One region of the Nocardia sp. NPDC051756 genome, then DNA from elsewhere that is predicted to be linked to it. Evidence: riboswitches for the same ligand, from Rfam matches in the RefSeq annotation. Region 1 holds a riboswitch; each other region holds the start of a gene.
The links. A riboswitch is a leader RNA that binds a small molecule or an ion and turns the genes downstream of it on or off. The one in region 1 is predicted to bind cobalamin.
Positions count from the first base shown of each region.

Region 2: another riboswitch for cobalamin. It lies ahead of AB0M22_RS34645 (ABC transporter substrate-binding protein); the one in region 1 lies ahead of AB0M22_RS42410 (iron ABC transporter permease).
Region 3: another riboswitch for cobalamin. It lies ahead of metE (5-methyltetrahydropteroyltriglutamate--homocysteine S-methyltransferase); the one in region 1 lies ahead of AB0M22_RS42410 (iron ABC transporter permease).
Region 4: another riboswitch for cobalamin. It lies ahead of AB0M22_RS41370 (CbtB-domain containing protein); the one in region 1 lies ahead of AB0M22_RS42410 (iron ABC transporter permease).

Region 1 covers NZ_JBFAYV010000016.1:66,493-73,724, forward strand. Annotated here, with positions in the region: gene AB0M22_RS42405 (ABC transporter ATP-binding protein) at 1-655, opposite strand, end outside; gene AB0M22_RS42410 (iron ABC transporter permease) at 784-1,815, opposite strand; cobalamin riboswitch at 1,926-2,058, opposite strand; gene AB0M22_RS42415 (alpha/beta hydrolase) at 2,123-3,292, shown strand; gene AB0M22_RS42420 (ABC transporter substrate-binding protein) at 3,379-4,473, shown strand; gene AB0M22_RS42425 (ABC transporter permease) at 4,473-5,327, shown strand; gene AB0M22_RS42430 (ABC transporter ATP-binding protein) at 5,303-6,064, shown strand; gene AB0M22_RS42435 (LLM class flavin-dependent oxidoreductase) at 6,061-7,232, shown strand, end outside.
Region 2 covers NZ_JBFAYV010000008.1:428,954-436,185, reverse strand. Annotated here, with positions in the region: gene AB0M22_RS34650 (ABC transporter permease) at 1-848, opposite strand, end outside; gene AB0M22_RS34645 (ABC transporter substrate-binding protein) at 858-2,498, opposite strand; cobalamin riboswitch at 2,535-2,662, opposite strand; gene AB0M22_RS34640 (SAM-dependent methyltransferase) at 2,870-3,706, shown strand; gene AB0M22_RS34635 (LysR family transcriptional regulator) at 3,710-4,570, opposite strand; gene AB0M22_RS34630 (cysteine dioxygenase family protein) at 4,666-5,190, shown strand; gene AB0M22_RS34625 (GNAT family N-acetyltransferase) at 5,285-6,010, shown strand; gene AB0M22_RS34620 (helix-turn-helix domain-containing protein) at 6,073-6,564, opposite strand; gene AB0M22_RS34615 (SDR family oxidoreductase) at 6,692-7,232, shown strand, end outside.
Region 3 covers NZ_JBFAYV010000001.1:645,069-652,300, reverse strand. Annotated here, with positions in the region: gene AB0M22_RS03100 (pyruvate carboxylase) at 1-2,548, opposite strand, end outside; gene AB0M22_RS03095 (glycosyltransferase family A protein) at 2,664-3,539, opposite strand; cobalamin riboswitch at 3,839-3,978, shown strand; gene metE (5-methyltetrahydropteroyltriglutamate--homocysteine S-methyltransferase) at 4,152-6,419, shown strand; gene AB0M22_RS03085 (limonene-1,2-epoxide hydrolase family protein) at 6,820-7,197, opposite strand.
Region 4 covers NZ_JBFAYV010000015.1:8,966-16,197, reverse strand. Annotated here, with positions in the region: gene AB0M22_RS41385 (A/G-specific adenine glycosylase) at 1-190, shown strand, start outside; gene AB0M22_RS41380 (alpha/beta hydrolase) at 213-971, opposite strand; gene mhuD (mycobilin-forming heme oxygenase MhuD) at 1,065-1,379, shown strand; cobalamin riboswitch at 1,458-1,613, shown strand; gene AB0M22_RS41370 (CbtB-domain containing protein) at 1,675-1,869, shown strand; gene AB0M22_RS41365 (CbtA family protein) at 1,860-2,678, shown strand; gene AB0M22_RS41360 (hypothetical protein) at 2,714-3,205, shown strand; gene AB0M22_RS41355 (OsmC family peroxiredoxin) at 3,267-3,707, opposite strand; gene AB0M22_RS41350 (multidrug efflux SMR transporter) at 3,866-4,186, opposite strand; gene AB0M22_RS41345 (NAD(P)H-dependent oxidoreductase) at 4,188-4,835, opposite strand; gene AB0M22_RS41340 (helix-turn-helix domain-containing protein) at 4,947-5,549, shown strand; gene AB0M22_RS41335 (ABC transporter permease) at 5,594-6,445, opposite strand; gene AB0M22_RS41330 (ABC transporter ATP-binding protein) at 6,442-7,232, opposite strand, start outside.

The DNA of each region.
Region 1 (7,232 bases):
CGCGGAGGGCGCGGACGCCGAAGACTTCGTCGACTACCTCGGGGGCGAGTGCGGTGGCGGGTGGGGTGAGGGGGTGGGCGGTGCCGTTGTGCAGCACCAGGATTCGGTCGCAGTAGCGGTCGGCCAAGGCCAGGTCGTGCAGTGCCATGACGACGGTGCGGTTCAGCGTGCGGGCCAGGGCGAGCAGTTCGAGGCGATGGGTGATGTCCAGGTGGTTGGTGGGCTCGTCCAGCAGCAGGATCGGGGTGTTCTGGACGAGGGCGCGGGCGAGGAGGACGCGTTGGCGTTCGCCGCCGGAGAGGCGGTGGACCGGGCGGTCGGCGAAGCCGGTCAGATCGACGGTGGCCAAGGCTTCTCGGACGACCTGTTGTTCGTGCGGGGAGCCGGCGCCCCATGGGGGTAGGTATGGCGTGCGGCCGAGTGCGACGACCTCGCCCGCGCGTAGGTCGGCGGGTGGGCGTTCGTCTTGCGCCACCATGGCGACGGTGCGCGCTCGGCGGCGTGCCGACATCTGGTGCAGGACTTGGCCGTCCGCGAGCACTTCGCCGCGCACGGGTCGCCGCACTCCGGCAAGCGTGTGCAGCAGTGTGGTTTTCCCGGTGCCGTTCGGTCCGACGATGCCGATCGTTTCGCCGGCCTGGATCGCGAGGGTCACATCGGTGACCACGGTCCGCCGACCGGCAGCGCAGGCGAGTCCGTTTACCTCTAATGTTCCAGCGTCACTTCGCGTCTCGACGGCATCGCCATCCGTGGCGAGGTGGCCATTGCTCTCTGCTCGACGGTTCATGATTCACCGAACCGGTAGCGCCGACGACCCATCAGAATCAAGAAGGCGGGCGCGCCGATCAGTCCGGTCAGCACACCGACGGGGATTTCCGTGGGACGGACCAGAATTCGAGTAGCAGCGTCGGCGACCACGAGGAACAGCGCTCCGCAGAGCGCGCAGGCGGGCAACAGCGCGCGGTGGCGCGGCCCGACCAGCAGGCGGGCGGCGTGCGGGACGACCAGGCCGACGAACCCGATGCCGCCGGACACCGCGACCAGCACCCCGACCAACACCGCAAGCAGCAGGAACAGTCCGATGCGCAGTTCCTTGACCGGAACCCCGAGGGACGCAGCGGTATCCGCGCCGACGGTCAGCGCATCGAGCCACCCACTCGCCATGAGCAGCGCGATCCCGGCCACCACGACCACGCTGAGCGGCAACGCGATTCGCGTCCAGTCCGCCCCCGCGAGACTGCCGAGCAACCAGAACAGCACCGACTGTGCCGCGGCCGGATCGGGACGGCGGAAGATGAGATAGCTGCTCAACGCGGAGAACGCGGATCCGAGCACCGTCCCGGTGAGCACCAACCTCAATGGCGTCAATCCACCCTGTGCGACCGCGATCAGGAACACCAACCCTGCCGCGACGAACGCCCCGGCCAACGCCCCGCCGGACAACGCCCACACCCCGGCACCGGCGAACAACCCCGAGGTGATGACCGCAGCCGCACCCACACCGGCCCCGGACGACACCCCGAGCAGATAAGGATCAGCGAGCGGATTCCGCACCAACGTCTGCATCGCCGCCCCGGCCAACGCCAACCCCGCCCCGACGATCGCCGCCAGGACCGTCCGCGGCACCCGCAACTGCCAAACGATGGTGTCGAGCCCGAAATCGGTAGGCGCTTGGCCGCTGACCCGATGCCGCAGCACCTCCAGCACCGAAGAAACCGGCAGCGTCTCCGCCCCGAACCCGGTCGCGAGAACCATCGCGCAGATCAGCAATACCCCGAGCAAGGGGAAGACGACGGCCGTGCGCACACGGCTCATGCCTCCACCTCGCTGGCGCTCGGTTCCGGCATGCGCCGAGGCGCGCTGGCACATGATTCGCTCGCTGCGCTCGCTCATCGGTAGTGCTCCACAGGCAAGTCGCGGCCTCTCCAGAGTTGTCCTGGCAGGGGAGGTCTGACTCTCGCCGGTGAGGGCGATCACAGTGGCGCGACCGTTCCGGGATTGCACCGGATTCTCGCACCCGCCAGGGATGACGGAGGAACTCTACCGGTCGGTCGGGTTAACCCCGCCGTCAGGGTTGCGCGTGGAATGGCGACCATCCACACCCTTACGTACGGTGGGATAGATGTCGCCGTTCGATGACCGGCACCCGTCCACTGTCACGGACTGGGACGACGCGCGACGCAAAGCCCGGCTACGGGACACCAGCCTGTGGCACGAGTGGAAGACGTTGCGCCGGACCAGGTCGGCAGTGCTGCGGGTGGTCGTATTGCTCGCTGCCGTACTCGTCGTTTTCGCCCAGTACCTGACCTTCGATGTCGAGCCGGAGCAGGCGCGCCTGGCGCGCACCGATCCCGCGATCCTGCCCGTCGCCGCCCCGGCCGATCCCAAGAACTGGGACACCGTGGTGGTGGACATGGTCGGCCTCGGCGGACTGGACGCCAGCTCGACCGCCGCCGCGCTGCCCTCGCTGCGCGGGATGGGCGTGGTCTGGGCGATCCGGTACGACAACGAAGGTATCGACACCAAGGTGATCGCCGACCTGATCGTGCGCGCCGCCGAGCTGTCCGGGCTGAAGAACGTCGTGCTGGTCGGGCACAGCATGGGCGGGGTGATCGCGCTGGAGGTCGCGAAACACATCCACCTCGACAGCGACCGCCGCCTGGTCGGCGTGATCCTGGACTGCACGCCGGTCGACCTGAACGCGGTCCGCCCGGAGAGCCGCGGCGCGGGCGAGGACATGGTGCGCTGGATGCGCTGGCTGCCCGGTGCGCGCGAGAGCAGGCTGCTGCGGCTCGCGGTGGAAACCTATGCGCGCCGGGATCGTTTCCTGTCCGACGGCGGCGGTGGCATACCGCCCGGCATCCGCTTCGCCGAGCTCGGCGAGGTGCTGCGCGAGGTATTGCGGGAGAAGATCTTCTCCCGCAACGCGGCCAGCAACGGCCTGATCGAGGCGCAATTCACCGCGATCGTGGCCGGCGGCGCGACGAACGATCTGCACGCGCTGGCCGCGCCTGCGGACGGAAAGCCGCGCCCCGCAATCGTTTTCATCCGGCCGCGGGATGCGGACCGGGACCGGGTGGTCGATGTCGAGTACTCGCATCGGGTGCTGATCGAGGAATCCGGCGGCGTGGATGGCACGCTGTCGGTGGTGCTCGCGCGAAACACCGGGCACGCCAACCCGATGCAGCGACCGAATGAGTACAACACGTTCATCGATCAGCAGATCCTGCCGTTCATCCAGCGCTATCAGGCGCAGGTGCGGGAGACGGCCGTCGCGGCCGCGCCGCGCTGATACGCATCGGGGCGCCGCGGTGAGCAGTTCGAACCAGGCTGAGACAAACGGTGTTCGGGCCGGTTTTGTCTTGTTTGAATCCGTCTATGTACCGACCACGCACGTTCCTGTTCGGCCGCCAAGGCCGCACCACCGCCGCATTGCTCGCCGTGGCAACCGTTGCGACCCTCGGACTCACCGGCTGCACCAGCAACGACAAGCCGGTCGGTCCCGTCGCCGCGGACACGCCACTGCCCGTTGAAGTTCCAGCTGGAACTACATTGGTCCTCGCCGACCAGTCCGAGCGCCTACAGCAGGTGCTGCGGATCTCCGGCGAGCTGGACAAGCTGCCGTTCAAGGCCGAGTTCGCCAATTTCGTCGGCGGCCCGGCCATTCTGGAGGCCTTCCGCGCCGAAGCCGCCGACGTCGCGTGGGTGGGCGACGTTCCGCCGATCCACGCGCTGATCGCCGGGCAGGACGTGCCGATCGTCGCGGCCTATCAGACCAGCCCGGCCGCACTGAAACTCGCTGTCGCGCCGGGTAAATCGGTGAGCACGCTGGCGGATCTGAAGGGCAAGAAGATCGCCTACGCCGAGGGCACCGCCCAGCAGGCGGCGGTGCTGCGCGCGCTGGACAAGGCCGGGCTGAAGCCGAGTGACGTGCAACTGATCCGGTTGCAGCTGGCCGAGTTCCTCGACGCCGTGCGCACCGCGCAGGTCGACGTCGCCCCGCTGATCGAGCCGAATGTCACCCGGCTGCTGCGCACTCCGGGCGCCTCGCTGATCCCGGACTCGCAGACCGAAGGCATCTACGGCGGCCTCGGCTACCTGTATGCGCGGCGCGCGGTGACGCAGGATCCGGCCAAGGCGGCCGCGACCCGCGCGCTGGCCGCCGCGTTCGTCCGCGCCAACCAGTGGGTCAACACGCACCAGGACGAGTGGGCGCGTAAGTACTACGTGGACAACCAGAAGGTCAGCCCCGAGGACGCGAAGCGCATCGTCGACTCGCTCGGCCAGTTCACCTTCCCGCACCTGGATCAGCAGCTCGTCGCCCGCCAGCAGGCCACCATCGACGCCATCGACAAGGCCGGTGAGCTGCCGAAGAAGGTGCAGGCGGCCAAGGGCTTCGACCTGCGCTTCGACGCCGCGATCACCGAGGCGGTCACCCAGAGCGGTGCCGCGTTCGCACCGAAGGAACGCTGATGGCGACCGTGGATGCCGGGGTATGGTACCGGCTCGGACACCGCACCGCACCGACGCTGGCCAAGCGCAGGCCCGCCCGGCCGCGACTGGGACCGGGACGGCCGATTCCGTTCGGCGCGGCCATCGGGCCGACGCTGCTGATCCTGGCCTGGGTGATCGGATCCGCCTCCGGCACAGTGGATCCGGAGACGTTGCCCGCGCCGTGGACGGTCGCCTCGACCGCCGGTGACCTGATTTCCGACGGCAGGCTGCAATCGAACCTGCTCACCTCGGTGCAGCGGGCCGGCATCGGCCTGGCCATCGGCGTGCTCGCCGGCCTGGTGCTCGCGCTCGTCGCGGGACTGAGCCGGATCGGTGAAGCGTTGGTGGACGGGCCGATTCAGATCAAGCGCGCGATTCCGACGCTCGCGCTGATCCCGCTGTTCATCGTGTGGTTCGGCATCGGTGAGGAGATGAAGCTGCTCGTCATCACGACGAGCGTGGCGATCCCGATCTATCTGAACACCCACGCCTACCTGCGCAGCGTCGACTCCAGATACGTGGAACTCGCGCAGACGGTGGGACTTTCGCGCTGGGGCTTCATCCGCCGGATCGCGTTGCCCGGCTCGCTGCCCGGTTTCTTCACCGGACTTCGCCTCGCGGTCACCATCGCCTGGCTGGCCCTGGTCGTGGTGGAACAGGTCAATGCCACCAGCGGCATCGGCTACCTGATGACCCAGGCCCGCACCTACGGGCAGATCGACGTGATCGTGGTCGGGCTCGTGATCTACGGCCTGCTCGGACTTTTCGGTGATCTCGCCGTGCGCGCGGTGGAAAGGAAGGCGCTGTCATGGCGACAGACATTGGGGGACTGAACGTCGTCCGGACGCGTGAGTTGCGTCGCGGGTTCGGCGAGCGAGTCGTGTTGCAGGACATAGATCTCGACATCGCCCGCGGGGAATTCGTTGCCCTGCTCGGCCGTAGCGGCTCGGGCAAGAGCACGTTGCTGCGGGCGCTGGCGGAACTGGACTACGACGTGCCGGGCTCGGGTGAACTGACCGTGCCCGCCGAACATGCCGTGGTGTTCCAGGATTCGCGTCTGCTGCCGTGGATTCGGGTGCTCGACAATGTGATCCTCGGACTGAGCGGGAGCGGTGCCGCCGAGCGTGGTCGTGCCGCGCTCGCCGAGGTCGGTCTGGCCGGGCGGGAAAAGGCTTGGCCCAGGCAGCTTTCCGGGGGTGAGCAGCAGCGGGTCGCGCTGGCTCGTTCGCTGGTGCGGGAGCCGGAGCTGTTGCTGGCCGACGAGCCGTTCGGCGCGCTCGACGCGCTCACCCGGATCAAGATGCACGCGCTGCTGCAAGACCTGTGCGCCAAGCACCGGCCCGCCGTCCTGCTCGTCACCCACGACGTCGACGAGGCGGTGCTGCTCGCCGACCGCGTCCTCGTGCTCGACGAGGGCCGCATCGCCGTCGACCAGCGCATCGATCTAGAACGTCCACGCAGGCACAGCGATCCGGGCTTCATCCGGCATCGGTCGCTGTTGCTCGCCAGTCTCGGCGTCGGTTCCACCGACCTGCCGGGCCGTCACGAAGAAGAGAAGCAAGCCTCATGAGTACTCCGCGTCAGCTCAGCCTCAACGCGTTCATCTACCCGTCCGGGCACCACGAGGCCGCCTGGCGGCATCCGGACAGCCAGCCCGGGCGCATCTATGACGTCGACTACTACCAGCAGATCGGCCGCACCGCCGAGGCCGCGAAACTCGACGCGGTGTTCTTCGCCGACGGGCCCGCGCTGCGCACCAACGTCAAGCACAACGCGGGTTCCGGACTGGAGCCGATCACCCTGTTGACCGCCATCGCCACGGCGACAACGCATCTCGGGCTGATCGCCACCGCATCGACCACCTACTACGAGCCGTACAACCTGGCTCGGCTGTTCTCCACGCTGGACCACATCTCGCGTGGCCGGGCCGGCTGGAACATCGTCACCACCGGAACCGACCTGGCCGCCGCCAACTTCGGTCTCGACAGGCATCCGGATCATGCCGAACGCTATGCGCGGGCACGGGAATTCGTCGATGCCGTGGTCGCGCTGTGGGACAGCTGGGAGGACGACGCGATCCTGCTGGATCAGGCGAACGGGGTGTACGCCGACCCGGAGAAGATCCACCCGATCGACTTCGTCGGCGAACACCTCAGGGTGCGTGGGCCTTTCAACGCCCCGCGTACGCCGCAGGGGTACCCGGTGCTCGTGCAGGCGGGTGCGTCGAACGAAGGGCGTTCGTTCGCGGGCAAATACGCCGAGGCGATCTTCACCGCGCATCAGCGGCTCGAGGACGCGCAGAAGTTCTATGCCGACATCAAAGCGCAGGCACAGGGTTTCGGGCGCAACCCGCAGCACGTCAAGATCCTGCCCGGGATCAGCCCGTTCATCGGTGATACCGAGGAAGCGGCCAAGCGGTTGGAGCGTGAGTTCAACGAGCTCACCGTGCCGGAATACGGTCTGACGCAACTGGAGAACATCGTCGGCAAGAGTCTGCGTCATCTGCCGCTCGACGAGACGGTCCCGGTGGATCTGTTCGACGACGCGGGGGATGTCACCGATAACGCCCGCAGCCGGTTGCAGGTCGTCGCGGGCATCGTGCAGCGGGAACGGCCGACGGTGCGCGGGCTGCTGCACAAGCTGGCCGGTGCGCGCGGACATCGGGTGTTCGCCGGAACGCCCGAGCAGGTCGCCGACACGATCGAGGAGTGGTTCCGCAACGGGGCCGCCGACGGTTT
Region 2 (7,232 bases), on a different contig from region 1:
AACGCCTGGATCGCCGGAAGATCCCGCGTCTTCACCGACTCCACCACATAAGAACCGAGCCCCGGCCAGGTGAACACCGTCTCGACGACCGTCGCCCCGCCGATGAGCACCGCGGTGGCCACGGCGAGAGCGTGCAGCGACGGCACCGCACTATTGGGCAGCCCGTGCCGCCACAGGATCCGCCACCGCCCGGCGCCGCGGGCGTTCAACACCTCGGCGGTCGGCGAATCCAGGAACGCCAGCAGATTCGCGCGCAGCAGTCGCGACCAGGTATCGGACAGCCCGACCGCCAGACAGACCGCGGGCAGCCACACCTGCCGCCAAGTACCGTCCAACGCGGCCTTCCCGAAACCGAACCCGACAACGAACACCTGAATCAGCAACAGCGCCACCACGAATCCCGGCACCGACGCGAATATCAAGGCCAGCCAACGGGTCCCGTGATCGGGCCAGCGCCGCGGATACTGCGCCGCGATCACCCCGAGCGCGACCGAGAACGCCAGCGCGAGCGCCAGCGCGGCCGATGCCAAGGTCAGCGTCGCCGGTAGCCGGTCGGCGAACTCGCCCGACACCGGCCGCCCCGATGCGAACGACAATCCGAAATCACCGCGCAGCACACCCCAGAACCAGTGCGCGTATTGCGCGAGCACCGGTCGGTCCAGGTGCAGGGTCTGCTCGAGCGCGCGGATCTGTTCGGGCGGTGGCTCCGGAACCCCTTGTGCGACAAGGATCATCCGCGCCGGATCACCCGGCGCCAGCGGCATCAAGGCCCAGATCAGCACGCTGGCGCCGAGCAGCGTGAGCAGCGCCTCGACGACCCGGCGACGGGCCAGGACGAGAATTCGCATCGGCCCGGGTTATCGGCCGGTCTGGCTGGTGAGGTGCCTGCGCACGCTCGATACCCGATAATCGGCCCACTTCGGGCCGGTGACGACGGTGAAGTACTTGAACGTCCCCGCCACCACATAGGCCTGATCCCGCACCAGGATCTGCTGCGCCCGCTCGAGCAGGGCGTCGCGGCGCGCGGTGTCGAACTCGCCGCGCAGCTGGGCGCCGATCGCGTCGATCTCCGGGTTCGCCACGCCCTGCGCGTTCGACGAACCGCCGGTGGTCCAGCGCACCAGGTACGGCTGGATCGGATCGGCGGTGCCGGACAGCGAACCACTCAGCGCCACCGACGATTCCCACGCGTTCGGATCCTTCTTCACCGCGGCGGAGTCCTCGGCGTTGTCGATGCGCAGGTCGAAACCGGCGCGCGCGACCTGGTCCTTCATCGCGATCGCGACGTCGTTGGTCTCCGGGCCCTGGGCCTGGGTCACGAACCGCACCACCAGTTTCCGGCCGTCCTTGGCCCGGACGCCGTCATCGCCCGGCGCCCAGCCTGCCGCGTCGAGCAGTCGCTTCGCCTGGTCCAGGTCGTGCACCTGACTGTCCACCGCGAACGACATCGAGGGCGGGTACAGGCCGGCTGCCGCGGCGAACTGACCGTTGCCGACATCGGCGGCGATGCCCTGGTAATCGATCGCCGCGGTGAACGCCTTGCGTACCGCGGTATCGGTGAAGATGCCCGCCTTGAGGTTCATTTCGACCAGCAGCGACTGCAACGCCGATGCCGAGGACAGCACGTGCATGTCCCGCTCACCCTGCAAGACCAGCTTGGCCGAGGTGGACGGGTAGAACGCCATATCGGCCTCGCCGCTGCGCACACCCGCCAGCCGGGCCTGCTCGTCCGGCACGACGCGCACGGTGACGCCCTTCAACGGCGGCGTTCCCTCCCAATGATTCTGGTACGGCGCGAGCACGAGGTTGTCCGGCGTCCAGGCGGTGATCGCGTACGGGCCGGAGTACGCGCCCGCGCCGACGATCTTCGCCGAGTCGCCGCCGGCCGCGTCCATCGCGGCGACGTCGTAGATCTGCAACGAGTTGTCCCGCGCCGCGAGCGCGGCGGGAACCATCGCGTTCGGGGTCGGCGTGGTGAGCACGACCCGTTCGCCGTCGGCGGTCACCTTCGTCGCCGGGTCGAGATACACCCTGGCCGCCGCGGACCGGGCGATCTGCCTGGTCAGCGCCGCGGCCACGGCGGCGGCGTCGACCGGCTTGCCGTTCTGGAAGGTGACGCCTTTGCGCAATGTCGCGATCCAGCGGGTGTCTCCGTCGCGGGTGACCGATTCGGCCAGCCACGGTGCGACCTCACCGTTCTCGGTGATCTGGAGCAGATTCTCCGCGACGCCCCAGTCGAACAGCCAGTTCGTGCCGGTGCCGATCGGGTCGAGCCCGGCGATCTTGTAGGAGTTGTAGATCGTCAAGGTGCCGTCGCCGGACGCCCGCAAGGCGCGGGCCGAGGCCGCTCCGTCGTCGCTCGACGCGCAAGCGGTGAAGACCATGGCGACTGCGAGCAGTCCCGCCAGCACAACGCCGAGCCGGGAACGGCGAGGTCGCCCGGGAGCATGGTCGGGTAGCCGCACGGCGCTGGGCCGGCGGCGGGTGTGCACGCGCATTCTCATCCTCGTGAAACTCGATCCTGAAAAGGGCGCAGGTATCCTGGCTCCCGGATCAACGCTCGCCTTCGGCCTTCCAACCCAGGAAGGTCGTGGCCATGAGATGAAGGTTCGCTACTCGGTCACAGTTGCGGGACAGCCCCGGATTCGCACCGGTGTTCCCTGCGGAAAAGAACCTAGCAGTACGTGACGATACGGCCCGCCACGCGCCGGGCCGGAAGTTCGCACTCTGCGTCCAAATCACCTGAGTAGAGCTATATTCGTGAACAGCGCATGCGGCGGCCGACCACACCGAGGCCGAAGTTCGACCGCATATCGCTGGGTGAGAGGACGTCACAATGGGCTCTGGTGATAGGCGGAGTAAACCGGGGATGTCCTTCGACCGGCCCAGTTCGGCGCGCGCGTACGGCTGGATGCTGGGCGGGAAGGATATCTACCCCGCCGACCAGAATATCCTGCTCTATATGCTCGGCCGGTTTCCGGAATGCGTCGACATCGCGCGACAGAACCGCCAATTCCTTTATCGCGCAGTCCGTTACCTGGTGGAGGAAGCGGGCATCAGCCAGTTTCTCGACATGGGCTGCGGGTTGCCGACCGACAACAACGTCCATCAGGTAGCTCAGCGGTTCAACCCGGACGCGCGCGTCGCCTATGTCGACGTCGACCCCATTGTGCTGGCGCACGGCCGCGCATTGCTGGCCGAATCGCGCGCACGGACCACTGTCGTCACCGCCGACATGCGCAAGCCCGAAACGATCCTCGCCGATCCCGACGTGGAGCGCCTGCTCGACTTCAGCGAGCCGATCGCGGTGCTGTACCTGTCGGTCGGCCATCACCTCAAAGACACCGACAAAGTCGGTCAGGGCGCGCGACATGTGTTGCGGCACATCATCGATACCGTCGCCGCGCCGGGTAGCTATCTCGCCTTCTCCCAGGTCGTCAGCGATGACGCCGAAGTCGGCTCCGCCTTCGCGGCGAAGATCGACGGTTCCGGGATTCCATGGCAGAGCCGGACGCCTACGGAGGTCGATGCGCTGTTCGATGGTTTGGAACCGGTCGAACCCGGTCTGGTCAATCTGGTCGAGTGGCGGCCCGATCCGGACCAGCCGCCATTGGAGCCGGTGCCGGAGCCGTTGCTGCGCTACGTCGGCGCCACCGAACACCGCAGCAAGGTCTACGAATACGGCGGGATTCTGCGCAAACCCTGAGCATCAGAGACAGGCCTGGATCGCGCGGATCAACGCGGTGGTGGCCGGTGGATCGGGGGGATCGCCGTAGGTGACCGCGAAGATCTGGCGGGGGTCCTCCGGGAGTTCGGTGGTGTGGATGCCGGGCATGCGGTGGGCGCGCAGGGCGAGGCCAGGCAGGGTGGCCACGCCCATGCGCGCGGCGACCAGCGCCTGCGTGACCACCATGTCGTCGCTGATCAACGAGATGCGCGGGGTGAAGCCCGCCCGCAGGCACACGGTGACCAGTTCGTCCTGGCAGCGAGCGCAGCCGCCGATCCAGGTCGAGTCGCGGTGGTCGGCGATGGTCTGGCCCGGCTCGTCGCTGACCAGGTAGATCGGGTCGTCGAGGAGATGGATCAGCCGGAGGCCGTCGTCCTCGCGCGGGGTGTCGGCGTAACGGAAGATCAACGCGACGTCGATGCGGCCCGCGCGCAGCAGGCGCAGTGCTTCGACCGGATGTTCGTCGACGAGGCCGAGTTCGATGCCGGGGTGGGCGCGGGCCAGCGCGGCCGCCGCCTTGGGCACGATGGTGCTGAGGATGGACTGGAATCCGGCCATGCGCACTCGGCCTGCCCGTAGTCCGACCTGCGCGGCGAGTTCGGTTGCGGCGGCGTCGACCCGGCCGACGATCTCCGCGGCGCGGACGGCCAGCAGTTCGCCTTCCGGGGTGAGCCGGATGCCGCGGCCGACCCGCTGGATCAGCTTCGCGCCGGTGGCGGCTTCCAGGCGCGCCAGGTGGTGGCTCACTGCGGGCTGGGTGTAATGCAGCTGTTTCGCGGCTTCGGTGACCGAACCGTGTTGTGCGACAGCGGCTAACACCGTGAGCTGGGTCAGGTTCAGCACATATCAAGAGTACTTATGTGTGCGTGGGGATTTTGGCATTAGACGTCATGTGAGGCGCGAGTGACGATGGGAGGCACCCTGGAAGGGAGAGAGCCATGACCATCGTGACCGACGCCCAGCTGACCAGACCGGGCCTCGCAGATCTGATCGAGCGAATTCGCTTGTGCACCAAGGCTGAATCCGATCCACACCGCACCGCCGAGCGGGTGGCGGAGGTCCTCACCGCGCTGCGCCCGACCGCCGAACTACTCACCGCGGCGGAACGCGCAGGATCCGCCGACGGATACACCCGGCACACGCTGCACACCGAGTCCGCCTTCTCGATATCCGCGGTGGTGTGGCGGCCCGGTCAGATCACCGAGATCCACGATCATCTGGTGTGGTGTTCGTTCCTTGTTCTGCAAGGCGCCGAGACGGAGAACATCTTCGCGGTCGATGGTGATCGGCTGATCCAGATCGGGCAGAAGCAGCGGCCGACCGGCTCGGTCAGCGGGGTCGCGCCGCCCGAGGACATTCATCAGGTGCACAACACCGGGGACATGGTGGCCATCACGTTGCATGTGTACGGCGCCGACCTCAGTCAGGGGACCAGCGTGCGTCGTACGTATCCGGGGGTCTGAGTGCGCGTCTGAATCTTGGTGAGTGCAACGGTGTCTGGCGGTTGTGCGCCTCGCTAACGTTCTCTGGTTGAACGTTGTTGTGGAGGAGTGTGCGGTGACCGCTGAGTCGACTGTCGACGTCATTACCCCGTTGCATCCGCTGGACGATCCGGTGCGGTCGTCGCTGCGGGGTGAGCATCACCGGTTCGCCGGCTGGGTGGGGCGGATCGGGCGCTACGACCCGGAGGTGGCCAGATTCGTCGGCCATCCGCCGGTGCTGGACGACCAGGACTGGATCGATCTGGCCACCGTCCTCGGGCCGGGCGGCAGCACCGGACTGCGCGGCACGGGACATGTGCTGCCGGACGGCTGGACGGTGCTGCAAGAAGTCGGCTCGGTGCAGATGGACGGGACCGGGCTGCGGGTCGCCACCGATCCGGAATTCGAGGTGCTCACCGTCGCCGATGTGCCCGAGATGCTGGAATTGATCGCGCGGACCGAGCCGGGTCCGTTCGCGCTGCGGACCATCGAGATGGGGACCTATCTAGGGTTGCGGGTGGACGGCAGGTTGGTGGCGATGGCGGGCGAGCGCATGCACCCGCCGGGCTGGACGGAGATCAGCGCGGTCTGCACCGACGTCGAATTCCGCGGGCGCGGTATCGCTTCGCGGCTGATCCGGGCCGTCGGCGCGGGCATCCGGGCGCGGGGCGAGACCCCGTTTCTGCACGCCGTCGCGCACAACCTGACGGCGATCAGTCTGTACGAGACGCTCGGGTTCACGTTGCGTAAGCGCTCGCGGTTGACGATTGTGCAGGCGCCGGCGATCGGTGGCCTTTCCTGAACTTCGCTCGGGCCGAGTGGCTGCGTCGAAGCCGCCCGCGGAGGGCTCCAGAAGTAGTTGCCTTATTCCGCTGAGGCAGTTGCCAGCGGGAGGGGCGATGGGGAGAGCCAGGGCATCAACCAGGCGATCTCGCCGTCTTCGATGTCGGTCTCGCAGGTGTCGCAAAACTGTCGATCCTGGCTGATCTGGCCGCATGTCGTGTGCACGGTCTGGGCCATGGTCGCCGGCTGCTCGGGATTGACGTACTCGCACGCCCACGCCGACAGGGCCTCGAAGACGGGGCGCAGGGCGACGCCGGCCGGGGTGATGACGTAGTGCTGGCGGGTGCGGTTGCCGTCGAGGTAGGGCGCTTTCGCCAGCAATCCGGCGTCGATGAGGCGGCCGAGGCGGGCGGACAGGATGTTGTCGGCGATCCCGAGGTTGCCGCGGAACTGGTCGAAGCGGGTCTGGCCGAGGACCGCGTTGCGCATGATCAGCAGGGACCACCGGTCGCCGAGGACGTCGGCGGCGCGTCCGATCGGGCAGGGGCCGGACGACATGTCTTTGTGCGGCATCTCGCGCCTCCTCGATGATGGCTTGCTACTTGCAAGTGACAAGTAGCAATGTTAGCGTTTCGGGGGTGGCTTGCAAAGTGCAAGTCAGATCGCCTGGTCGAAATCAGCTGCAAAGGGAAGCGTGGTCATGACGCACAACTTCGACGGTTCCGTCGTTCTCGTCACCGGTGCCAACGGTGGACTCGGGCAAGAATTCGTCGCTCAGGTGCTGGCGCGCGGGGCGCGCAAGGTTTACGCCAGCGCGCGGAAACCGCTGGAGTGGAACGATTCTCGTGTCGTGTCATTGGTTCTCGACGTCACCGATCACGCCTCGGTTGCGGCCGCCGCCGAGATCGCTTCCGACGTCACGGTCGTCATCAACAATGCGGGTGCCAGCTCTCCGGGTGCGCTGTCCGCGGCTGCGATCAGCGATGTTCGTGGACTGTTCGACACCAACTTCTTCGGTGCCCTGGACGTCGCCACGACATTTGCGCCGGCGCTGCGCCGCAACGGGGGCGGAGTGCTGGTGAACGTGCTGTCCGTGCTCAGCTGGATCGGCATCGGCAACGCGTACAGCGCCTCGAAGGCCGCGCTCTGGTCGGCCACCAACTCGCTGCGCCTCGAACTCGCGCCGCACGGAACGCAGGTCGTCGGACTGCATCTCGGCTACACCGACACTCCGATGACCG
Region 3 (7,232 bases), on a different contig from region 1:
CGACTTCCTCGAACCGGTCACCCAGGCCGAGGGCGATGGCTTGCTGGCGCAGGTTCGACAGCTGCCCGCCGGGGATTTCGTGGGTGTAGACGCGTCCGGTCGGTGCGGGCAACCCGGACTCGAAGGGCTTGTACACCTTGCGCAGGGTTTCCCAATACGGTTCCAGATCGCACACGTTCTGCAAGTTCAATCCGGTGTCGTAGTCGCTGTGCGCTGCCGCGGCGACGATCGCGGAAAGCGCTGGCTGACTGGTTGTTCCGGCCATCGCCGCACTCGCACCATCGACCGCGTCCGCACCGGCCTGCCACGCGGCAAGGTAGGTCGCGAGCTGCCCGCCCGGGGTGTCGTGAGTGTGGACATGCACGGGCAGGTCGAAGTTGCTGCGCAGTGCGGTCACCAGTTTGGCGGCCGCGGGGGCACGCAGGAGTCCGGCCATGTCCTTGATGGCGAGGATGTGCGCACCGGCATCGACCATCTGCTCGGCGAGCTTGAGGTAATAGTCCAGGGTGTAAAGGGTTTCGTCCGGGTTGGCCAGGTCCCCGGTGTAGCTCATCGCGACTTCGGCGATGGCGGTACCGGTTTCGCGTACCGCATCGATCGCCGGCCGCATCTGATCAACGTTGTTGAGCGCGTCGAAGATTCGGAAGATATCGATCCCGGTAGCGGTCGCCTCGGACACGAACGCCCGCGTCACCTGCTCCGGATACGGCGTGTAGCCCACCGTGTTCCGGCCACGCAGCAGCATCTGCAAACAGATGTTCGGCACCGCTTCGCGCAACGCCGCCAACCGCTCCCACGGGTCCTCGTACAGGAACCGCAGCGCCACATCGTAAGTCGCGCCACCCCACGCCTCGATCGACAACAACTCCGGCGTCATCCGCGCGACGTGTCCGGCAACACCGAGCAGGCCATTGGTCCGCACCCGAGTCGCCAACAACGACTGATGCGCGTCACGGAACGTCGTGTCCGTGACCCCCACCGCCTTCTGCGCCCGCAACGCCTGCGCGAAACCCTCGGGCCCGAGCTGCAACAACCGCTGCCGCGAACCGTGCGGCGGAGCCACCGACAGATCGATCGCCGGCAGCTTGTCATGCGGATACACCGTCGTCGGCCGCTCCCCATGCGGCTTGTTCACCGTGACATCGGCCAGATACGTGAGGATCTTGGTCCCGCGGTCCGCCGAACCGCGCTGGTTGAGCAGCTCCGGCCGCTCGTCGATGAACGACGTGGTGACCCGCCCGGCCCGGAAGTCCGGATCGTCGAGCACCGCTAGCAGGAACGGAATGTTGGTGGTGACACCGCGAATTCGGAACTCCGCCAGCGCGCGCTGGGCCCGCGAGACCGCGGCGGGAAAGTCGCGCCCGCGGCAGGTGAGCTTCACCAGCATCGAATCGAAGTAGGCGCCGATCTCCGCGCCGAGGTTGGCCCCGCCGTCCAGGCGGATGCCCGCGCCGCCGGGCGTGCGGTAGGCGGTGATCCGGCCGGTGTCGGGGCGGAAGCCGTTGTTCGGGTCCTCGGTGGTGATCCGGCACTGCATCGCGGCGCCGCGGATGCTGACCGTGTCCTGGCTGAGGCCGAGCTGTTCGAGGGTCTCCCCCGCCGCGATGCGCAGCTGCGACTGCACCAGATCGACGTCGGTGATCTCCTCGGTCACCGTGTGCTCGACCTGGATGCGCGGGTTCATCTCGATGAAGACGTGGTTGCCGCGCTCGTCGAGCAGGAACTCGACGGTGCCCGCGCAGCTGTAACCGATCTCCTTGGCGAAGGCCACGGCGTCGGCGCAGATGCGTTCGCGCAGTTCGGGATCCAGGTTCGGCGCGGGCGCGAGCTCGATCACCTTCTGGTGCCTGCGCTGCACCGAGCAGTCGCGCTCGAACAGGTGCATCACGTTGCCGTGCTGATCGGCCAGGATCTGCACCTCGATGTGGCGCGGGTTCACCACGGCCTGCTCGAGGAAGACGGTCGGATCGCCGAACGCCGACTCGGCCTCGCGCGACGCGGCCTCGATGGACTCGCGCAGGTGCTCGGCGTCGGCGACCCGGCGCATGCCGCGCCCGCCACCGCCGGCCACCGCCTTGACGAAGATCGGATAGTCCAGCTCGTGCGACGCGGCGAGCAACTCGTCCACGTCGGCGGACGGCGCGCTGGAGCGCAGCACCGGCAGCCCGGCCGCCTTGGCCGCCGCGATCGCGCGCGCCTTGTTGCCCGCGAGCTCGAGCACCTCGGCGGACGGACCGATGAAGGTGATGCCCTCGCGGGCGCAGGCAGCCGCCAGATCCGGATTCTCGGACAGGAAGCCGTATCCCGGGTAGACGGCGTCGGCGCCCGCGGACTTGGCCGCGTCGATGATCGCGTCGATCGACAGGTACGCCCGGACCGGGTGCCCCTCCTCGCCGATCTGGTAGGACTCGGCGGCCTTCGTCCGATGGACCGAGTTGCGGTCCTCGTACGGGAAGACGGCGACCGTCCCCACGCCGAGTTCGTAGGCCGCGCGAAAGGCCCTGATGGCGATCTCGCCGCGGTTGGCTACCAAGACTTTCGTGAACATTGGCCTAAGGTACCCGGACCCACCGCCCTCACAGACACGGAAGGCCCCTTCGCAAGCATCTTCACAACGCGGTCTAGCAGCGTTGCGAAGATCCGTTCATCGGGCCGTCACATCCTCAGATCCAGTGCATCGTGCGATACCGGAGCCCGCCGCGGAACTGACCGACCGCGAGGCCGATCATCAATCCGCGTTCCTCCGGAACTAATCCGCGGGTAAAAGGAAGCCGAATCATCCGTAACATAACTTCCGGCAGATGAATCTCGGGTAAACCATTCTTCGGAAATTCGGCATGCAGCCGCGCCAGACCGATTCCTCTGCTACGGCCTTGCCGATAGCCGGGCCGGAAGCCCTGGCGATACCGATAGGCGACGAGCGCCTCGGCGAGATAGCCGAGCCGGTACCCCTCACGATGCGCGCGCCAGCCGAATTCCAGATCCTCGTTTGCAGCGTAGCTGACATCTTGTCCGCCGAGCTTACGATAGACCTCGGCACGGCACGCCATGCTCGTCCCGACGATCACAGGCGCATAAACGCCAGGTGGCTGGAATTGGTCAGGCGCCGGGATGTTGGCGACGTGCCGCGGGTGCTCCGCGTTGAGCGAATCGCCCTCGATCGCAGAACAAGTGAGGTCGTAGCCCTCGTCCAGGAATCCGACCATGCGGCTGATCCAATTCGGGTGCGCGCGGTCGTCGTGATCACAGAACAGCAACGTCTCACCGGTTGCCTGCCCGGCTCCGACATTTCGTGCAAACGCGGCACCCGAGGTACCTGACGCGTCAACATATCGGAGTCCCAGCCGATCCCTCGCCGCGTGGCTTTCAATATGAGCCTGCACATCGACAGGTGAGCCGTTGTCGGCTATTAAAACGTCGAATTCACCCCGATAATCTTGACGTGTCAAGGCGTCGAGTTGCACATCCAGGAGGTCACGGCCCTCGGCCGTCCCGATGTACGTTGGAATGACGATCGATACCGACCGTTCAGTTACCACAAGCACTCCTGCTATCGATCCCCACGCCGGAGCCCTCCCCCGAGGAAGACAACCTTAGACATAAATAGGAAATTCGGGCCACACCGAACTTCCGTGGGCTTCCTCACAGACTTGGACAGATGACCAAACAGCGGCGCCGAGCCGATCGGCCTTCGCCGACTTCTCCGCCCGGCCCCACCACGCACCCGTCGCGCCCCCTATGCTGGTGGGTGCAGCTGGTTCACCGCGCGCGTACGAGATGGAGCCCCGTCGTCGTGTCGCGGAGCCGAGTTCGGCCGCCCCGAAAGGGCGGTCGGGCGAGAGGGAACCCGGTGGGAATCCGGGACTGTCCCGCAGCGGTAAGCAGGAACGACCGCCGTCACACGCACTGGGTGCAAGGCCCGGGAAGCGACGGCCAGTAGGTCGGCCGAGAGGCCGGTGCCTGTGAGTCCGAAGACCTGCCAGCCGTGTCGGGTACGCCGTATCCGACGGCCACCGCCTCGTGGATCTGGGCGCGCGGTTCTACCAGTACGTGATGCGTCGGGGCTCTGTTGTCGGAATCTCCTGACCTGTCTCCGGTAGCCGCGTGGCCCGTATGGCGACGGCCCACGACACCAGCACTGGAGAGACAACGTGACTGTTGTAAATCAGACACCGTTCACCGCAACGGTTCTCGGGCTACCTAGGGTCGGACCGCGGCGTGAGCTCAAGCGGGCCACCGAGGCCTACTGGGCAGGCAAGATCGACGCCGAGCAGCTCCATACTGTCGCGCGCGACCTGCGCCACGCCCAGATCACCGAATTACTTGCCGCAGGCCTGGATTCGATCCCGGTCGGCACCTTCTCGTACTACGACCAGGTGCTCGACACCGCCCTGCTGCTCGGCGCGCTGCCGCCGCGGGTGGCCGGGATCGCCGATCCGCTGGACCGGTATTTCGCCGCCGCGCGCGGCAACGAGACGGTCGAACCGCTGGAGATGACCAAGTGGTTCGACACCAACTACCACTACCTGGTCCCGGAAATCGACCAGGACACCGTGTTCGCGCTGAACCCGGAGAAACTGCTCGACGAGGTGCGCGAGGCGCTGGCGCTCGGCGCGCCCGCTCGCCCGGTGGTGGTCGGCCCGATCACCTTCCTCGAGCTGGCCAAGGCCACCGGCGGCGCGCCGCTGGACCGGCTCGCCGAGCTGGTTCCGCTCTACCGCGACCTGCTCGGGCAGCTGGCCGAGGCCGGCGTCGGCTGGGTGCAGATCGATGAGCCGGTGCTGGTCACCGACCTCACCGACGACGAACTCGCCCTGGTGCGAAGCACTTACACGGAGCTGTCCGCGGCGTCCGAGCGGCCGGCGATCGTGGTGGCGACCTACTTCGGCCACACCGATGCCGCGCTGACCGCGTTGGCGGGCACCGACATCGAGGGCATCGCGCTCGACTTCACCTCCGGCACCACCGTTTCCGATGTGGCCGGGGTGCCAGCGCTGGCGAGCAAGCTGCTGGTGGCGGGCGTGGTCGACGGGCGCAACGTCTGGCGCGCCGACCTCGACGCCGTGCTGTCCACCCTGGGCACGCTGCTGGGTTCGGCTGCGTCGGTGGCGGTTTCGACCTCTTGCTCGCTGCTGCACGTGCCGTACACGCTGGCCGCGGAGACCAAGCTGGACGAGCGGCTGCGCTCGTGGCTGGCGTTCGGCACCGAGAAGGTGGCCGAGGTCCGGCTGCTGGCCACCGCGCTGGCCGCGGGCACCGAGGCGATCGGCGCCGAATTGGCCGACACCCGTGCGGCATTGGCGACCCGGCACAGCGACCCGCGACTGAACGACGCGCAGGTGCGGGACAAGCTGGCGGCGCTCGGCCCGGACGCGATCCGGCGCGCCCCCGCCGACGAGCGCCGGGTGTTGCAGCAGGAACGGCTCCAGCTGCCGACGCTGCCGACCACCACCATCGGCTCCTACCCGCAGACCTCGGCCATCCGGCTGGCCAGGGCCGCGTTCACCAAGGGCGAGATCGACGAGGCGGAGTACGTCCGCCGGATGCGCGCCGAGGTCGCCGATGTGATTGCGCTGCAAGAGAAGCTGGGCCTGGACGTGCTGGTGCACGGCGAGCCCGAGCGCAACGACATGGTGCAGTACTTCGCCGAACAGCTCGACGGCTTCGCCGCCACCGAGCTGGGCTGGGTGCAGTCCTACGGTTCGCGCTGCGTGCGGCCGCCGATCCTGTTCGGCGACGTCAAGCGGCCGACGCCGATGACCGTCGACTGGAGCAGCTACGCCCAGTCGCTGACCGACAAGCCGGTCAAGGGCATGCTCACCGGGCCGGTCACCATCCTGGCCTGGTCGTTCGTCCGCGACGATCAGCCGCTCGGCGACTCGGCGCGGCAGGTCGCGCTGGCCATCCGGGACGAGACGGTGGACCTGCAGGCCGCGGGCATCCGGATCATCCAGGTCGACGAGCCGGCGCTGCGCGAGCTGCTTCCGCTGCGCAAGGCCGATCAGCAGGCCTACCTCGACTGGTCGGTGCAGTCGTTCCGGGTCGCCACCTCCGGCGTCTCGGATGCCACCCAGGTGCACACCCACCTGTGCTACTCGGAGTTCGGCGAGGTGATCGACGCGATCGCCGGGCTGGACGCCGACGTGACCTCGATCGAGGCGGCCCGTTCGCGGATGGAGGTGCTCGACGACCTCAACGCGGCGGGCTTCGACCTCGGCGTCGGGCCGGGTGTCTACGACATCCACTCGCCGCGGGTGCCCAGCGTGGAGGAGATCACCACCTCGCTGCGCGCGGCGCTGAAAGCCGTTCCCGCCGAACGGCTGTGGGTCAACCCGGACTGCGGTCTGAAGACCCGCGGGCAAGCCGAGGTGGAGGCGTCACTGCGCAACATGGTCGCCGCCGCGACCGCCGTGCGCTGATCGTCTCGGCCGTTCGCTGACGCTCGGCACCTCCTCCTCGCCCTGGCGGAGGTGCCGAGCCGCGGATCGTGTGCACTCGGCGGGCACCTCCCGCCGGGTCACGAAACCCGCACTACCCCAAGCGCCCTCGCCGTCAGCCCGGCTCGGGTTCGGATCGGGGCACCTGCTGCCGCCGTGACGTGTACCGCTCGCACGGCTCCGCGCCCCGCTTGACCGGCTGCTGCCGCGACCTGACACTCATCCCTCGTCGCCACGCCGTGTGACACCCCGGGCACCGATCCATGCCAACCCCTCCTCGCACCTGGTGAAACCACTCCATGAATCGCCCCTATCCACCTTCGACGCGTGCCGCCGCGATTCGGTTCCGACCAGTTGCCACGGATTTCCCGGGGGTGGCCGGTCACTCCGCCAGGTTGAAGGCGCGGTTGATGGCCGCCATGTCGAAGTAGTCGCGCCAGGCGACGATGGCGCCGTCGGCCACCTCGAAGACGCCGGTGACCGGGAGCGGAATGGCCTTGCCCGCGGTGCGCAACGTGTCGGTGCGTTCGTTCATCACCACGTTGCCGGAGGCGATCTGGTGATGGATATCGAAGTCGACGCCCTCGAAGGTAGTCAGGAAGCCGGTGAGGAAGTCGCGGATGGCGGTGCGGCCGACCACCGGTTCCATCGGAATGTTGTGATACACAGCGTCTTCGGCGAAGAAGGCGGCGATGCGGTCGGGATCCGGATCGGACCAACTGCGGCACATATCGCGGACGAGTTCGTCAGGAGTCGGCATGGGCGGGCTCACTTTCTGCTGCCGGGCGGGCGAAC
Region 4 (7,232 bases), on a different contig from region 1:
GCGCGGCAGGCTGCTCGACGTGCTCCGTGGCGCGACGGGCCCGGTCGAGCAAGTGCGTCTCGACCTCGCCTGGCCCCGCGACCCCGGCCAGCGAGCCCGCGCGCTGGACTCGCTACTGGTCGACGGCCTGATCGAGCAGACCGTGGACGGCCTCTTCGCCCTGGCCGGCGAGGGCGGCAACGCGCCCTGACCACACCGCACGCTTTCTGAAATCAAGAGGCGTGCGGCTCGGCGAGGACACGACGGAGGAAGTGCTCGACGGCGGCGCGGTATTGGTCCGGTTGGTCGTCGTGCACGAGATGCGCTGCGCCCGTGACGAGTACGTGCTCGGCATCGGGATGGGTCTCGGCCATCTGCCGCATCTGGCCGGGCGGGGTGATCGTGTGCTCGCCCTCGAGCAGCAGCGCGGGCACCCGGATGGCGTGCCACTGCGGCCAGAAGTCGCGACTCCCCCACTCCTCGGAGATGTCGCGGAACGTCGCGACCGACCCGTGCAGCCGGTATCCGTCCGGCCCGTGCGCGAACGAGTTCAGGAAGTACCGCCCGGCGACCGGCCCGAAGAACTTCAGCACCGCGTTCGCGTCCGGAAACGGCTGCGGCCACGCCTCGATCATCGCCGCCCAGTCCGTCGCCGTCCGGCCGGTGAAATCCGGGGCGATGTCCTCGATCACCAGCGCCCGCACCCGATCGGGGTGCGCCGCGGCGAACACCCAGCCGTGCAGTGCGCCCATCGAATGCCCGATCACCACCATCGGTTCGGTGATGCCCGCGGTCGCGGCGGCCAGATCGGCGACGAACGCCTCGGTGGTCAGCTCGTCCGGGGCCGGCCTGCCGTGCCCGGCCGCGTCGAAGGTGTAGACGTGGCCGTAGTCGCGCAGCCAGTCCAGCTGGTCGTGCCAGGTCCGGGCGCTGCCCATCAGTCCGTGCAACAGCAGGATCGGTACGCCCGCTCCGCCTTCGTCATGCAACACCCCGCTGATTCTGCCGGGCCGGGCCGACAGCTGCGCACAACCCCCGATACGGCCCATACCGGGCAGTCGCTCGCGGGTCGTATTGTCGAGCGCATGGCTGTTGTGAAGATCAACGCGATCGAGGTTCCCGAGGGCGCGGGCCCCGAGCTGGAGAAGCGGTTCGCCCACCGGGCGCACGCGGTGGAGGGCTCGCCGGGTTTCCTCGGTTTCCAGCTGCTCCGGCCGGTCGCCGGGGACAACCGGTACTTCGTTGTCACCCAGTGGGATTCGGAAGAGTCGTTCACCGCGTGGCGGGACGGCCCGGCGCGCGAGGCGCACGCGGGCGAGCGGCAGAAGCCGGTGTCCACCGGTGCGTCGCTGCTGGAATTCGAGGTCGTGCTGGACGTGACCGCCAAGCCCGCGGGCTGACCTTTCGACCATCGCCGGGCGGGCCGACCTGCCCGGCGACTCGCCCGACGCCGGGGCGCGACCGTGCTGGTCGTGTTGACGTCGGGTGCCTCCGGGTGTCACAGTTCGAATGACATAACGCGAGGGTGATGCGGTAATCCGGTGACATTCCGGAGCGGTCGCGCCACTGTGTTCCATGCACCGAGTCCCTGGGTGCCGGAAAGCCAGACACCGGCATCTTCGCACTCATTCGACGGGACGCTGAAAGCGCTGTGGAGGGACGAAGGTCCGACCTCGCGCATCCCTAGGAGGACACATGGCTATCGCGCATTCGCCGAGCCGGGCAAACGAAACTCTGGCCACTGTGCTCGTCACAGTCGGTGTCGTTCTACTCGCACTGCTCACGCTGTACCTGGTCGGCTTCGATCAGGGCGTCATCTCGCGCAGCGGGATGTACCTGCACGAGTTGATGCATGACGGACGCCACCTGCTGGGGCTTCCGTGCCATTGAATCCATCCCCTGCTGTCCCTCTGACCGGTTCGCTGAAGACTCTGCTGCTGCGGGGTCTGCTGGCCGGTCTCATCGCGGGTCTGCTGGCCGCGTCGGTCGGCTTCTTCGTCGGGGAACCGAAGATCAATGCCGCCATCGCCATCGAGGAAGCCAATTCCGCCGCCGCGGCGCATGCGCCCGGCGCGGAAGCGGAGGCGAGCGGCGGACATTCGCACGGCGACGAGGAAGAACCATTGGTGAGCCGCACCGGGCAGCAGGCGGGACAGTTCCTCGCCCTCGGCCTGGCCGGTCTCGCGCTCGGCGCGATCTTCGCCGCGGTCGCGAACTTCGCCCGCCGCTACAGCACGCTGTCCGGGCCGAAGCTGGCGCTGGCCCTCGGGCTGGGTGGCTGGGCCGCGATCGTGGCGGTGCCGTTCTTCAAGTACCCGGCCAATCCACCCGCGGTCGGTGATCCGGAGACGATCAATCAGCGCACCCTGCTCTGGCTGGCGGCGGTGCTGCTCGGCCTGGCGGCCGTCGGCATCGGCGTGTACGTCTACAAGGTGCTGCGCGGTCAGCTGAGCACCCTGCGGCTGATCGGCGGGGTGGCCGCGTTCGTTCTGGTCACCATCGTCGGCTACGTCCTGCTGCCCGGCGTCAACGAGGTGAAGGCGGACTTCCCGGCCGCGTTGCTGTGGCAGTTCCGGGCGGCCTCGCTCGGTGAGACCGCGACGCTGTGGGCCTGCCTGGCCCTCGGCTTCGCCGCGCTCAGCGAATTCGCCACGCGCAGTGATACTCCGGTACGAGAGTCGATCGCTACCGCGGGCTGATCCGCATCCAGGAGACGAAGGGCAGTGTCGGTGTCATGACCGGCACTGCCCTTTCTCTTTGGCCCGCACCGCTGCGTACGGGCGCTCCCACGCAACCACCGCGCGCCGTCCTCGTCGCCTTCGTCGGCCTGGTCGTCGCGCTGCTCGCCGGCGTCGCCGAGGCCATCGAGCAGGCCGCGCTGCTGCTGGAACGCGACGAGGTCGACGTGGCCGGGCTGGTCACCGGACTCGCTGTGCGACTGGGGATCTACCTGGTCGTACTCGTCGTCGCGATCCGGATGACGCACGGCGCCCGCTGGGCTCGGCTCCTGCTGACCTTCGGCATCGGCGTGATCGGCCTGCTGTCGCTGATCGTCGAACCGCTGGCGGCGCTGCTGTCCGCGGACAAGTTCGGCGACCTGTTCGCCCACCTCACCGTCGAGTCCGTGGTGATCGGCCTGTTCCGCACCATCCACGTGGTGGCGGTGCTGATCGCCGTCCCCGCGATGTATCACCCGGCCGCCCGCCGATTCTTCCGCCGGGCCTGAGCATTTCGCGCAAGCACATGGCTCCCCGCACACCCGAGCGGATGTGCGGGGAACCAAGCAACTACGCGAGGGCCGCGTCCAGCAGGATGTGGTCGACGCCGGCCAGGGCCTTGCTGACCGGGCAGCCGGCCTTGGCGGCCTCGGCCGCGGCGGCGAACGCGTCGGCGTCGATGCCGGAGACCTTGCCGCGCACGGTCAGCTTGATGCCGCTGATCCGGAAGCCGCCGGCCGGGTCCGGGCCGAGGGTCACGTCGGCGCTGACATCCAGGCTCTCCGGGGTGCCGCCGGCATTGCCGATCTGCGCGGAGAGCGCCATCGCGTAGCAGGACGAGTGCGCCGCCGCGATGAGCTCCTCCGGGCTGGTGGTGCCGTCGGCGTCGTCGGCCGAACGCTTCGGGAACGACACGTCGTACTTGCCGACGCCGGAGCTGGCCAGCTCGACCTGTCCCGACCCCTCCTGCAGAGTGCCGGTCCAAGCAGTACGCGCGGTACGTGTAGGCATCACGGTCCTTTCGCTGAGTATTGGATGCAGCCCGAGCTTAGCCAGCCGACCTCCGCACGTCTCGGGGTCAGACTAGAGCGCTGTATTAGCAACGTCGGCGGCATGGCGGGCGAGGTCGACACCCCGCCGCCACACACGAAAAGCGTTGCCGCATCGGGTCACTCGGGATTGGTGAGCCGGGCCAGCACGATGCCACCAATGATCAACGACAGCGCGAACACCCGCCCCGCGCTGAGCGGATCCTTGTTGAACACGATGCCGAGGCCGATGGCGCCGACCGCGCCGATGCCGGTGAAGATCGCGTACGCGGTACCGACCGGCAGCGTCTGCATGGCCCTGGACAGCAGATACACCGCGGTGACGCCGAGCACGAAGCAGAGCACGGTCGGCCACAGGCGGGTGAAGTTCTCCGTCGGTTTGATGCTCTGCGACCAGACGATCTCGACCAAGCCGGCGATGCCGAGGACGACCCAGTTCATCTCAGTACTCCTTCGCGAGACCGCGCGCGGTTTCGAGGGCGAGCGCGTAGGACTCGTCGTGCTTGTCGCGCAGGTGCGCCAGCGCGGGATCCTGCCGGGCGTTGGCCAGCTCGGCATTGATGAAAACCGTGTCGTGGACGGCGAAATGGCCCGCGAAGAAGTCGCGCAGGAACCGCTCCTGATAGTCGAACGCCGCCTTCGGCGCACCCGGTCCGTACGCGCCGCCGCGCGCGGTCACGACGACGAAACGACGGTGCCCCAGCGACATTCGCGGGAACGTCACCTGATCCAGCCAGGCCTTGAGCGCGGCCGGAATCGAGTAGTTGTACATCGGGGTGCCGATCAGGATGACGTCCGCGGCCAGCACCTCGGCCAGCAGCGGTTCGACGATCGCCCAGGCCGCGGCCTGCTCCGGCGTGCGCACCAGCTCACCGAGGCGGTCCAGATCCGTGGTGGCCTGCGCGAGCACCGCGTCGCACAGCTCGGTCCACGCCTCGTCGATGAACGGCACCGGCTCGGCCGCCAGGTCGCGGTAGCGGTAGCGGCCGTCCGGGTTCTCCGCGCGCCATGCGTCGGCGAAGACGGCGCTCACCTCGCGGCTGATCGAACGGGTACGGGCGCTCGCGTCCAGGTGCAGCAACGTTGTCATGACGAACCTCTCGAATGAACTGGACATTGCGTCCACTTACTGACGGGATCGACTGTATCGACAACTGGACACGTTGTCCACTTATCTCCGAACTCGGGTACAGTCAGCGGCATGAACAGGCACACGGATCTGCTCAGCGGGCAAGCGGCCGCCCCGCCGGAGCGCGCGGACGCGGCGCGCAACCGGGCCAAGGTGCTCGCCGCGGCCGCCGAACTGTTCGCGAGCCGCGACCCGCGCACCGTGACGATGGACGACATCGCCAAGGCGGCAGGCGTCGGCCGCGGCACGCTCTATCGCCGCTACCCGGACACGAATTCGATCGCCGTCGCCCTGCTCGACGAACACGAACGGGCCTTGCAGGCGCAGCTGATCGGCGGCGACCCGCCGCTCGGCCCCGGTGCGCCGCCCGCGCAACGGCTGGCCGCGTTCTACGCCGCGATGGTCGAATTGCTGGACGCGCACGCCGATTTGGTGCTCGGCGCGGAGATCGGCGGGGCCCGGTTCGCGACGGGTTCGTACGGGTTCTGGTTCGCTCACGTGCGAGCGTTGTTGCTGGCGGGCGGCATTCGGGAACCGGACGCCCTCGTCGATCCGTTGCTCGCGCCGCTGGGGGCCGAGGTCTATCAGCAGCAGCGCGGTCGCGGGCTGACCTCGGCACAGATCGCCGAGGCGCTACGCGACCTGGCCCATTCGGTCCTGGGCACGACGCACTGAAAGCCGTCGGTGGTTGTCCACCAACGGCTTTCAGCACCGATCGCTCACGCCAGATCGCGCCGGCGCATCAGCCACACGGTGCCCGCCACGAAGAGCGCGATATAGCTCCCGAGCATGATCAGCGACTCGGTGCGGGACAGGATGTCGAGCACGCCGGGCGTCCCTGCGCCGACCGTCCGCATCGCCCCCGCCATGGAACCGGCGGCGGTGCCGGGCAGGTGGTCGGTGATCACCGCGATCGGCGCGAAGATCGACGCCACCCCGCGCAGCAGGTTCTCCACCACCAGCACCCACACCAGGCCGAGCCCGACGGCCAGCGCCGGACCGCGCGCGATGGTGCCGATCAACGCGCCCGCCAACGTCCACATGCCGAGAATCGCGATCCCCGTGAGGATTCCGAGCGCCGACTGCTGAAGTGACGGCAGCGCCAGCGTCTGCGACTGGGTCGCGCCGATCAGCGAGGCCACCCCGATGTCGACGACGAACGCGGTGAGCACCAGCCCGACCACCACGACCACCAGGCTCACCAGCACGCCGCCCACCGCGCTGATCCGCGACGGCCCCTGGGTGAACACGGTTTTCCAAGTGCCCCAGCCATATCCGCTGCCCGTGGTCAGCGCGCCGAGCACCAGCATCAGCGCGCCGCCGAACATCGCCATGCCCTGGGTGAACACCTCCGGCACCGCCGCGGGCAGCATCTGGTGCAGCAGCGCGTCTTTCGGCAGGCCGTTCGACATCCGGCCGGACTCGCCCGAGGTGTAGGCGAGATAGTTGAACAGATAGGAGAAGGTGAGGTTCAGCAGGATCCAGGTGCCGAGGATGATCCAGAACGCCGGCCACTTGCGCAGCCGCAGCGCCTCCGCCTTCGTGCTCGCCAACAGGTCTTTGATGGTCATTTCGCCACTTCCAGCTGAGTCATTTCGAAAAACACTTCTTCCAGGGACTTTTCGTCGATCCGCAGTTCCAGCAGATCGGCGCCGGCCGCGACGACCGCCCGGGCCACCGCGGGCGCGGTGCCGTTGCCCGCCTCGATCCGGATGCCGCTCGAGGTCAGCATCGCGGCCCGCTCGCCGACCACCTCGCGCACCGCGGGGAACGCGACCTCCAAGGGTTCGGCCCGCAGCAAAAGCGAGGAGGCGCCGCGCAATTCGGCCACGGTCGACTCGACCAGCAGCTTGCCCTGCGAGATCACGCCGACCCGATCGCAGATCTCCTGCACCTCGCTGAGCATGTGGCTGGACAGCAGCACGGTGTGCCCGTCGGCGGCGAGAGCGGTGATCAGTTCCCGCATTTCGGCCATGCCCTGCGGGTCGAGGCCATTGGTCGGCTCGTCCAGGATGAGCAGGTCCGGCCGGCCGAGCAGGGCGGCGCCGACGCCGAGCCGCTGCTTCATGCCGAGCGAGTAGGTGCGGAATTTGTCGTCGGCCCGGTTCGCCAGGCCGACCCGGTCCAGTGCCTGCTCGACCTCGGCGTTGCCGATGCCGCGGTACTTCGCGAGCACGCGCAGGTTGTCGCGGCCGGACAGGTACGGATAGAAGCCAGGTCCCTCGATGAGCACGCCGATCCGGCGGACCACCGCCGGATCGCCCGGCGCGTGCCCGGCCACCGTCGCGCTGCCGTCGCTGGGGCGGATGAGCCCGACCAGCATGCGCAGCGTGGTCGTCTTGCCCGCGCCGTTCGGAC